Regions from separate parts of the Buttiauxella gaviniae genome, predicted to be linked through region 3. Evidence: predicted binding sites of a transcription regulator. Region 3 holds the regulator's gene; each other region holds the start of a gene.
The links. Region 3 encodes LexA, which represses DNA repair genes until DNA is damaged. Its sites were predicted from a motif close to TNCTGTATGTACATACAGNA; they were not measured.
Positions count from the first base shown of each region.

Region 1: sbmC (DNA gyrase inhibitor SbmC) is a predicted target of LexA. The motif match lies at 1,160-1,179, and genes of this name have one in related genera.
Region 2: umuD (translesion error-prone DNA polymerase V autoproteolytic subunit) is a predicted target of LexA. The motif match lies at 1,000-1,019, and genes of this name have one in related genera.
Region 4: dinB (DNA polymerase IV) is a predicted target of LexA. The motif match lies at 869-888, and genes of this name have one in related genera.

Region 1 covers NZ_JBFMVT010000002.1:3,596,980-3,599,182, forward strand. Annotated here, with positions in the region: gene dacD (serine-type D-Ala-D-Ala carboxypeptidase DacD) at 1-996, shown strand, start outside; gene sbmC (DNA gyrase inhibitor SbmC) at 1,203-1,673, shown strand; gene AB1E22_RS17160 (FUSC family protein) at 1,763-2,203, shown strand, end outside.
Region 2 covers NZ_JBFMVT010000002.1:475,924-478,126, reverse strand. Annotated here, with positions in the region: gene AB1E22_RS02905 (DUF445 domain-containing protein) at 1-875, opposite strand, end outside; gene umuD (translesion error-prone DNA polymerase V autoproteolytic subunit) at 1,088-1,447, shown strand; gene AB1E22_RS02895 (Y-family DNA polymerase) at 1,450-2,203, shown strand, end outside.
Region 3 covers NZ_JBFMVT010000002.1:2,215,677-2,217,879, forward strand. Annotated here, with positions in the region: gene plsB (glycerol-3-phosphate 1-O-acyltransferase PlsB) at 1-401, opposite strand, end outside; gene AB1E22_RS10935 (diacylglycerol kinase) at 528-896, shown strand; gene lexA (transcriptional repressor LexA) at 1,005-1,613, shown strand; gene dinF (MATE family efflux transporter DinF) at 1,676-2,203, shown strand, end outside.
Region 4 covers NZ_JBFMVT010000002.1:2,838,287-2,840,489, forward strand. Annotated here, with positions in the region: gene nqrF (NADH:ubiquinone reductase (Na(+)-transporting) subunit F) at 1-544, shown strand, start outside; gene nqrM ((Na+)-NQR maturation NqrM) at 556-780, shown strand; gene dinB (DNA polymerase IV) at 909-1,964, shown strand; gene pepD (cytosol nonspecific dipeptidase) at 2,025-2,203, opposite strand, start outside.

The sequences.
Region 1 (2,203 bases), 1.4 Mb from region 3:
CGACGCAACCCGGCGAGTCTTACCAAATTGATGACCGGCTATGTGGTCGATCGCGCTATTGATAGCGGGCGCATCACGCCGGACGATATGGTCACGGTCGGGAAAGATGCCTGGGCGAAAGGCAATCCAGTGTTCGACGGCTCTTCGCTGATGTTTCTCAAAGCGGGAGACAGATTAACGGTGCGTGATTTAAGCCGCGGTTTGATTGTTGATTCAGGGAACGATGCCTGTGTCGCGCTGGCCGATTACGTCGCTGGCGGGCAGCCGCAATTTGTGGCGATGATGAACAAATATGTGAAGCAACTCCGTCTGCGCGATACCCACTTTGAAACCGTTCACGGCCTTGATGCGCCTGGCCAGCATAGTTCGGCCTACGATCTTGCGGTGTTATCCCGCGCAATTATCCATGGCGAACCCGATTTTTATCATATGTACAGCGAGCGTAGCCTCACCTGGAACGGCATCACTCAGCAGAACCGTAATGGTCTGCTTTGGGATAAAAATCTCAACGTGGACGGCCTGAAAACAGGCCACACCGCCACTGCGGGTTTTAACATTATCGCTTCCAGCGTTGATGGCGATCGCCGCCTGATTGCCGTCGTGATGGGCGGGGAAAGCCCTAAGGGGCGTGAAGAGCAGGCGCGTAAATTACTGCACTGGGGCCAGGATAATTTCGATACCTTGCAGGTTCTGCATAAAGGCAGAAAAATTGGCAGCGAAACTGTCTGGTATGGCGATAAAAAAAGCGTAGACGTAGGCACAAATCAGGATGTCTATCTGGCGCTGCCAAAAGCCGAAGTGCCTAACATTAAAGCTAAATATGTTCTCGAAAGCCAGGAGATGGAAGCGCCGGTTGCCGCAAACCAACATGTTGGCGAAATCGAGCTATTTGATCGCGACAAACTTATTGCGCACTGGCCCCTGGTGACGCTGGCAGATGTCAAAAAAGGTAGCGCCTGGTCCCGATTCAAGGATTACCTGAGCCACAAGCTGTAATACAAGGTTTGAACAAGAAGGGTCGACAGCAATGTCGGCCCTTTTTTTTGTCTGGACTAAGATCTACAGGACTAAGATCTACAGGCAAAAGAATTGCGAAAAGCGACCATGCTCGCAAAGTAACCACGCCATCCTGACAAAGGATTGTTTACCTGCAATAACGTGGTGTATAAACATACAGTGTTTTAATCTAATCAGGAGGTCATATGGAATTTAACGTGCAGCAAGTTCATGAGCGTAAAGTAGCCGGTTTTCATATGGTTGGGCCTTGGGAAAAGACGGTGCATCAAGGTTTTGAGCAGCTTTCCCTGTGGGTGAAATCGCATAAAATCGTCGGCGAAGAGTGGCTGGCGGTTTACTACGACAACCCTGATGTTGTCCCTGCGGAAAAGCTCCGCTGTGACACCGTCGTCTCCGTTGCCGAAAACTTTACCGTGCCGGAAAACAGCGAAGGCGTAATAGTCACCCACATCGAAGGTGGGCAGTATGCGGTTGCCCGAGCACGCGTCGACAACAATGACTTTCAGCAACAATGGGAAAGTTTCTTCGACGCGGTAGAAGGCGATAAACGCTACCGGATAACAGGCAAACCCTGCTTCGAACACTATCTGAATGATGGTTCCGAAAGCGGCGTTTGGGAAATAGACATGTATATTCCGGTAGCAGATCAAGTCTGAAGCTGATGGGGGCGCAGGCCCCCTAACTTTGTGATGCCCCCACAAGAAAAACAGGTACAATCCCGTTTTTGTTTTCAGGAGAGCCGGGTGTGCGCCCCGACAAATCACTAAGTCCCTTTGAGCTCCGCATCTATCGCAATTACCGAACGGTGCATGGCGTTCGTATCGCGCTGGCATTTATCCTCACATTTCTCATTGTTCGCCTGTTACAGGTTCCTGAGGGAACATGGCCGCTGATCACTCTCGTGGTCGTCATGGGGCCGATCTCTTTTTGGGGCAATGTCGTGCCTCGCGCGTTTGAGCGTATTGGCGGCACCATTTGTGGCGCGGCGATGGGGCTGGTGGCTCTGCGTCTGGAACTTATTTCATTGCCGTTAATGCTGGCCTGGTGTGCCGTTGCGATGTTTATTTGCGGCTTTCTGGCGCTCGGCAAACGCCCGTATCAGGCGTTACTGATTGGTATTACCCTTGCGGTCGTGGTGAGTGCGCCGGCGGGAGACATGAAAATTGCCCTGTGGCGCAGCGGCGAT
Region 2 (2,203 bases), 1.7 Mb from region 3:
TCCTCTTTCAAATAGCTTTTAATGCTGTCGGCCTTTTCAGCCATTTGCGGGGAGTGTTTCAGATTCTCGATAAGCTTTAACGTTGCGCGATCAAAAGCCTGGCGGATTTGGTGCCCTTGATCGTGGCTGACATCATCCAGAAACGAATTAACCGCATTAGAAACCCATTCTGCACTGTGTTCCCCTAGCCATTCTGTAGGCAATATTTTGGCTTTGCGAGGATGCTCAGTTTCCAGCCAGCGCACAATCTGTTGGGCAATAAAAGCGCGCGTGCTGTCGCGCTTAATGAACGTCAACATTTGGGCGATTACTGCGTCGAGCAACTCCTGATGACGGTTATTTTTGGTCAGGCTTTCCAGCAGCAGGGCGCTTGAGTGCGTCAGATCGACTTTATCGATAGCTTTATGAACCGCCTGGCGAATTAAGCGCTGAATTCGCGCATCGTCGGTGAGATCTAAAAAAGCGCTCATCACTTGCAACAGATGCTGACCGACCCGCTGCGCATTATCAGGTTTGCTGAACCACAGGCCAATCATGTGCGCCGGTTCGTGGCGGCGGATGAGGGCAATAAGCGATTGTGTATCCAGAAACTTCTCTTGCACGAAGATGCCGAGATTTTCCCCAATTCTGTCTTTGTTGCGCGGAATAATCGCCGTATGGCGGGCAATAAAAGGAATCGGCACGCGGCGAAACAGGGCGACTACCGCAAACCAGTCGGCGAGTGCGCCCACCATGGCGGCTTCGGCGATAGCTTTTAAACCGCTTACCCAGAAGCTCGGTGGTAAAAAGAGGGTGGTCACGAAGATTGCGGCCGCAATCAGTAATAAAGAGAGCGCAAGGCGCTTGGCGCGTTTAAGTTCAGTCATTTTCTCCATTCGGTAAGCATAGAACGCAGCGGGCTGAATCGGTAGGACAAATTTGGCAACTAAATTTTTCGCCTCTTCAACTCGTTATAAAAATCTTCCTGCCAGCGGCTTGATCGGCAGATTTATTTAGCGATACTGTATGTATATACAGTTATTCATGGAGAGGAACTTATGATGCCGTTAACTTATTTTATTTTTTGCCAATCAACGATGTATGGAGCATGACCATGGGGGCATTTCCATCACCCGCTCAGGACTATGCAGAACAGAGGATGAATCTTTCTGATTTCGTCGTTATCCATCCCACTGCTACATACTACGTTCGCTCTTCTGACAATTCGATGATTGACGGAGGCATCGGCGATAGCGACTTGTTGGTTGTCGACAGCGCCATAACGGCACAGCATGGCAGTATTGTGATTGCCGCGATTAACGGCGAATTTATCGTCAGGCAATTACAACTCAGACCTTTTATTCAGTTAATCCCGCTCAACAGCGCCTATAAATCTATTCGCCCTGGCTCCGAGGATAATCTCGATATATTCGGCGTAGTCACTTACATCATTAAATCGACGAGGTGACTATGTTTGCCTTAGTAGATGTCAATAGTTTCTATGCGAGCTGCGAAACCATCTTCAGGCCAGATCTGAAGGGGAGGCCCGTGATTGTTCTTAGCAATAACGATGGTTGTGTGGTGGCATGTAACACCGAGGCGAAGGAGTGTGGTGTAAAAATGGGAGGGCCCTATTTCAAGCAGAAAGAGCTCTTCCGGCGAGCGGGGGTTGTGGCTTTCAGCAGCAATTACGAGCTGTATGCCGACATGTCAGATCGGGTGATGAGAACACTGGAAGAGATGTCGCCATATTGTGAAATTTACAGCATTGACGAGGCGTTTTGCGATATTAGCGGTGTGCAAAATTGTCGGAATCTGGAAGAGTTTGGCCGGGAAATACGCGCCACGCTGTTGCAGCGTACGCACCTGACGGTAGGCGTGGGGATTGCGCAGACTAAGACTCTGGCAAAACTCGCCAATTTAGCCGCGAAGAAATGGCCGCACAAAACCAGGGGCGTGGTTGATTTGTCGGACATCGAAAATCAGCGAAAACTGATGGCGGCTTTACACGTTAATGAGACCTGGGGGGTGGGGCGGCGTATTGCTAAAAGGCTTGAAGAAATGGGAATTAAGACCGTATTACAACTCGCTGACGCAGACATCAGGTTTATCAGAAAGCACTTTAGCGTTGTGCTTGAGCGCACGGTTCGTGAACTGCGCGGTGAACCTTGCCTGGGCGTTGAAGAGTTTGCCCCAACGAAACAGGAAATCCTCTGCTCGCGCT
Region 3 (2,203 bases):
CCTGGAGAGCGGCCAAACATCACCGATACCGGCACCATCTGCACATCCAGATTAGGATTGCTGCGGTGCAGGTCGAGGTAATCATGGAACAGCTTAATCGACTCTTCTTTCGGCGTGTAATAAGTGAAGACACGCGGCCCGCCATGGATAAAGACATAGCGTGGCAATAAAGCGCCGTCTATTTCTAACGGCTCCAGAGGATCGGGCAAGTTATGCGCGAGGCATTGCGCGCGCAAGGTTAATAAATCCGCCTTTGAGTTATACGGCAAAACGTACATGATTGGGCGAGTGGGATCTAAGCCCAGTTCGGCCTGTGGATCAGCCGGAATGGACTTGCTCTTTACCAGAACGCCTAATGGTAAATTAAGTAATTTGTAGTAAATTCTTGGCCAGCCTGACATAAACGATGTAAAGCCTCAGGTTAATGATGCAAATTCGCCGCAAGAATATCAGAATCTTGTCTGAATTTCTGTGGCGTTCAACTATTGATAAGCATTGACGCAAATAATTTGAAAAGGTTTCCCTAAATGGCGAGTAGCACCACTGGACTTACCCGTATTATCAAAGCCGCAGGCTATTCATGGAAAGGGCTTAAAGCAGCCTGGATTAACGAAGCCGCTTTTCGTCAAGAAGGCGTCGCCGCGGTTATCGCCATTGCCATTGCCTGCTGGTTAGATGTCGACCCTATTACCCGTATTTTACTGATCGGTTCTGTCGTGCTGGTCATGATTATCGAAATTCTCAATAGCGCGATTGAGGCGCTTGTTGACCGTGTTGGCACGGATTATCACGAACTTTCAGGGCGCGCCAAAGATATGGGCTCTGCCGCTGTATTAATCGCCATTATCCTTGCGGTGATCACCTGGGTCACGCTGCTTTGGCAGCATTTGCGATAGTCTTTCCAGAATAGTTAAGTGCCTGGTTTTTTGCTCAATTTGTGGTTCCAAAATCGCCTTTGACTGTATATACTCACAGCATAACTGTATAAACACCCAGGGGGCGGAATGAAAGCGTTAACTACCAGGCAGCAAGAGGTGTTTGATCTTATTCGGGATCATATCAGCCAGACCGGCATGCCACCGACTCGTGCCGAGATTGCTCAACGTCTGGGGTTCCGTTCTCCGAACGCCGCTGAAGAGCATTTGAAAGCACTTGCCCGTAAAGGCGTGATTGAAATTGTTTCTGGCGCATCACGTGGTATTCGTTTGCTGGTGGAAGAGGTCACAGGTATTCCGCTGGTCGGGCGTGTTGCGGCGGGTGAACCGCTTCTGGCGCAGCAACATATCGAAGGTCACTATCAGGTTGATCCTTCGTTGTTCAAGCCGAATGCTGATTTCTTACTGCGCGTAAGCGGGATGTCCATGAAAGACATCGGCATTATGGATGGCGATCTGCTTGCTGTTCATAAAACTCAGGATGTGCGCAATGGCCAGGTTGTGGTTGCGCGCATTGATGACGAAGTTACCGTTAAGCGCTTAAAGCAGCAGGGTAATACCGTCCATCTGCTGCCAGAAAACAGCGAATTTGAACCGATTATCGTTGACCTGCGTGAGCATAACTTCTCCATCGAAGGCTTGGCGGTTGGGGTTATTCGCAACGGCGACTGGCTGTAAAACTTCTTTAGGCGATGCGCATTCCAGCGCATCGCTATCCTCACTCTCTTTCTGGATTAGCCATGCGATTTTTCTCGACGGCTGATAGCGCGCTCTGGCGCCTCGCCTTACCCATGATTTTTTCCAATATCACCGTTCCCCTGCTTGGCCTGGTGGATACGGCAGTTATTGGTCATTTGGATAGCCCCGTTTATCTCGGCGGTGTCGCTATCGGCGCAACGGCAACCAGCTTCTTATTTATGCTGCTATTGTTTTTGCGCATGAGCACCACGGGTTTAACCGCCCAGGCTTTCGGCGCCAACAATCCCTCAGCTTTAGCGCGTGCTCTGGTTCAGCCTTTAATGCTGGCATTAGGGGCGGGCGCTGCGATTATCCTGTTACGTGACCCGCTGATTTCCCTGGCCCTGCATATCGTTGGTGGTAATCAGGATGTGCTCTGGCAGGCACAGCGTTTTCTTGAGATCCGCTGGCTAAGCGCTCCGGCCTCGCTGGCTAATCTCGTGCTGCTGGGGTGGCTACTGGGTGTTCAATATGCCCGTGCGCCCGTTATTTTGCTGGTTGTGGGGAACGTGCTGAATATTGTGCTCGAT
Region 4 (2,203 bases), 620 kb from region 3:
GCGTATCGCAACACCGCCACCGAATGTGCCAGATGCACCGCCGGGGATTATGTCCTCCTACATCTGGTCGTTGAAAGCGGGCGATAAAGTAACGATTTCCGGGCCGTTTGGTGAATTCTTTGCCAAAGACACTGACGCAGAAATGGTATTCATTGGCGGTGGTGCAGGCATGGCGCCCATGCGTTCACACATTTTCGACCAGCTTAAACGCCTACATAGCACGCGCAAAATCAGCTTCTGGTATGGCGCTCGTTCGCTGCGTGAGATGTTCTACGAAGAAGAGTTTGAAAAACTGGCGCAAGAGAACCCGAACTTTACCTTCAATGTGGCACTTTCTGATCCACAGCCGGAAGATAACTGGACGGGCTACACGGGCTTCATCCACAACGTATTGCTGGAAAACTACCTTCGTAGTCACCCGGCACCAGAAGATTGTGAATTCTATATGTGTGGGCCGCCAATGATGAACGCAGCGGTGATCAAAATGCTCAAAGACTTGGGTGTTGAGGATGAAAATATCATGCTCGACGACTTTGGCGGCTGACGGGAACCCTTATGCTGACACTGTTTTTAGCCACTTTTGCTATTTTCCTGCTGGTGATATTTGGTATGTCATTGGGGGTGATTGTGAAGCGTAAAACGCTTCAGGGTAGCTGCGGTGGTATTTCTGCACTTGGCATGGAAAAAGTCTGCAACTGCCCGGAACCCTGCGATGCGCGTAAAAAACGCATCGCGAAGGCTGAGCGTCAGGAAAAACTCCAGCAAAACCGTATTTTGTGATCCCCCAAAACCTCCCGTCTATCGGGAGGTTTTCTAATAGTGACTCCCCCAGCGCTACACATCTTGAAAGATGACGCCCCTTTATTTTGACTGTATACTTATCCAGTAATTAACGGGTGTGAAAACGTATGCGTAAAATCATTCATGTTGATATGGACTGCTTTTTTGCGGCCGTAGAGATGCGTGATAATCCAGCTTTGCGGGATATTCCGCTCGCTATCGGTGGCAGCGCGCAGCGACGCGGGGTTATCAGCACAGCAAATTATCCTGCGCGGAAATTTGGTGTACACAGCGCGATGTCTACCGCCATGGCGCTAAAATTGTGCCCGCACCTGACGCTTTTGCCAGGGCGTTTTGACGCATACAAAGAAGCTTCAAACCATATTCGTGAAATATTTAGCCGCTACACAACGCTTATTGAACCGCTCTCTTTAGATGAGGCTTATCTGGATGTCACGGAGAGCCCGCATTGCCACGGCTCAGCTACATTAATAGCGAAAGAGATCCGCCAGTCTATTTCGGATGAACTTAATCTCACCGCGTCTGCGGGCATCGCTCCGGTAAAATTCCTCGCCAAAATCGCCTCGGATTTGAATAAGCCCAATGGCCAATACGTGATCACACCCGAGGATATTCCTGCTTTTCTGCAAACTTTACCGCTCGGCAAAATTCCTGGCGTGGGGAAAGTTACCGCAGGAAAACTGGAAAGTTTAGGGCTACGCACCTGTGCGGATGTGCAGAACACCGATTTAGGCTCATTACTCAAACGGTTTGGCAAGTTTGGCCGCGTAATTTGGGAGCGAAGCCAGGGAGTCGATGAGCGAGAGATCAACAATGAGCGTCAGCGTAAATCCGTTGGCGTCGAGAAAACCCTGGCTGAAGATATTCATGAATGGCCGGAGTGCGAGGCAATTATTGAACAACTTTATAGTGAGCTGGAGAGGCGTCTAAAGAAGGTCAAACCTGATTTACTCATTGCCCGCCAGGGGATCAAACTGAAGTTCAATGACTTTCAGCAGACCACTCAGGAACATGTTTGGCCGCAGTTAAATAAAGCCGATCTCATCGCCACGGCCAGGAAAACCTGGGACGAGCGCAGGGGAGAGCGGGGCGTAAGGCTTGTGGGGCTGCATGTGACATTGCTGGACCCGCAGATGGAACGGCAATTGGTGCTGGGGCTATAAAAAAAGCCCCCATCCTGGTGTTTCCCTATGATGAGGGCCAGGGTGAGGGCATTTGAGATCTTACTTAGCTGGAATCGCTTTTAGCAATTCAGTCAGCAAGATCCAGTATTGGCCTACGCTTTCGATATGAACTTGTTCATCCGGGGAGTGTGGACCCGTGATGGTTGGCCCAATAGAAACCATATCCATATCCGGGTAAGGTTTTTTGAACAGACCACATTCCAGACCCGCATGGATAA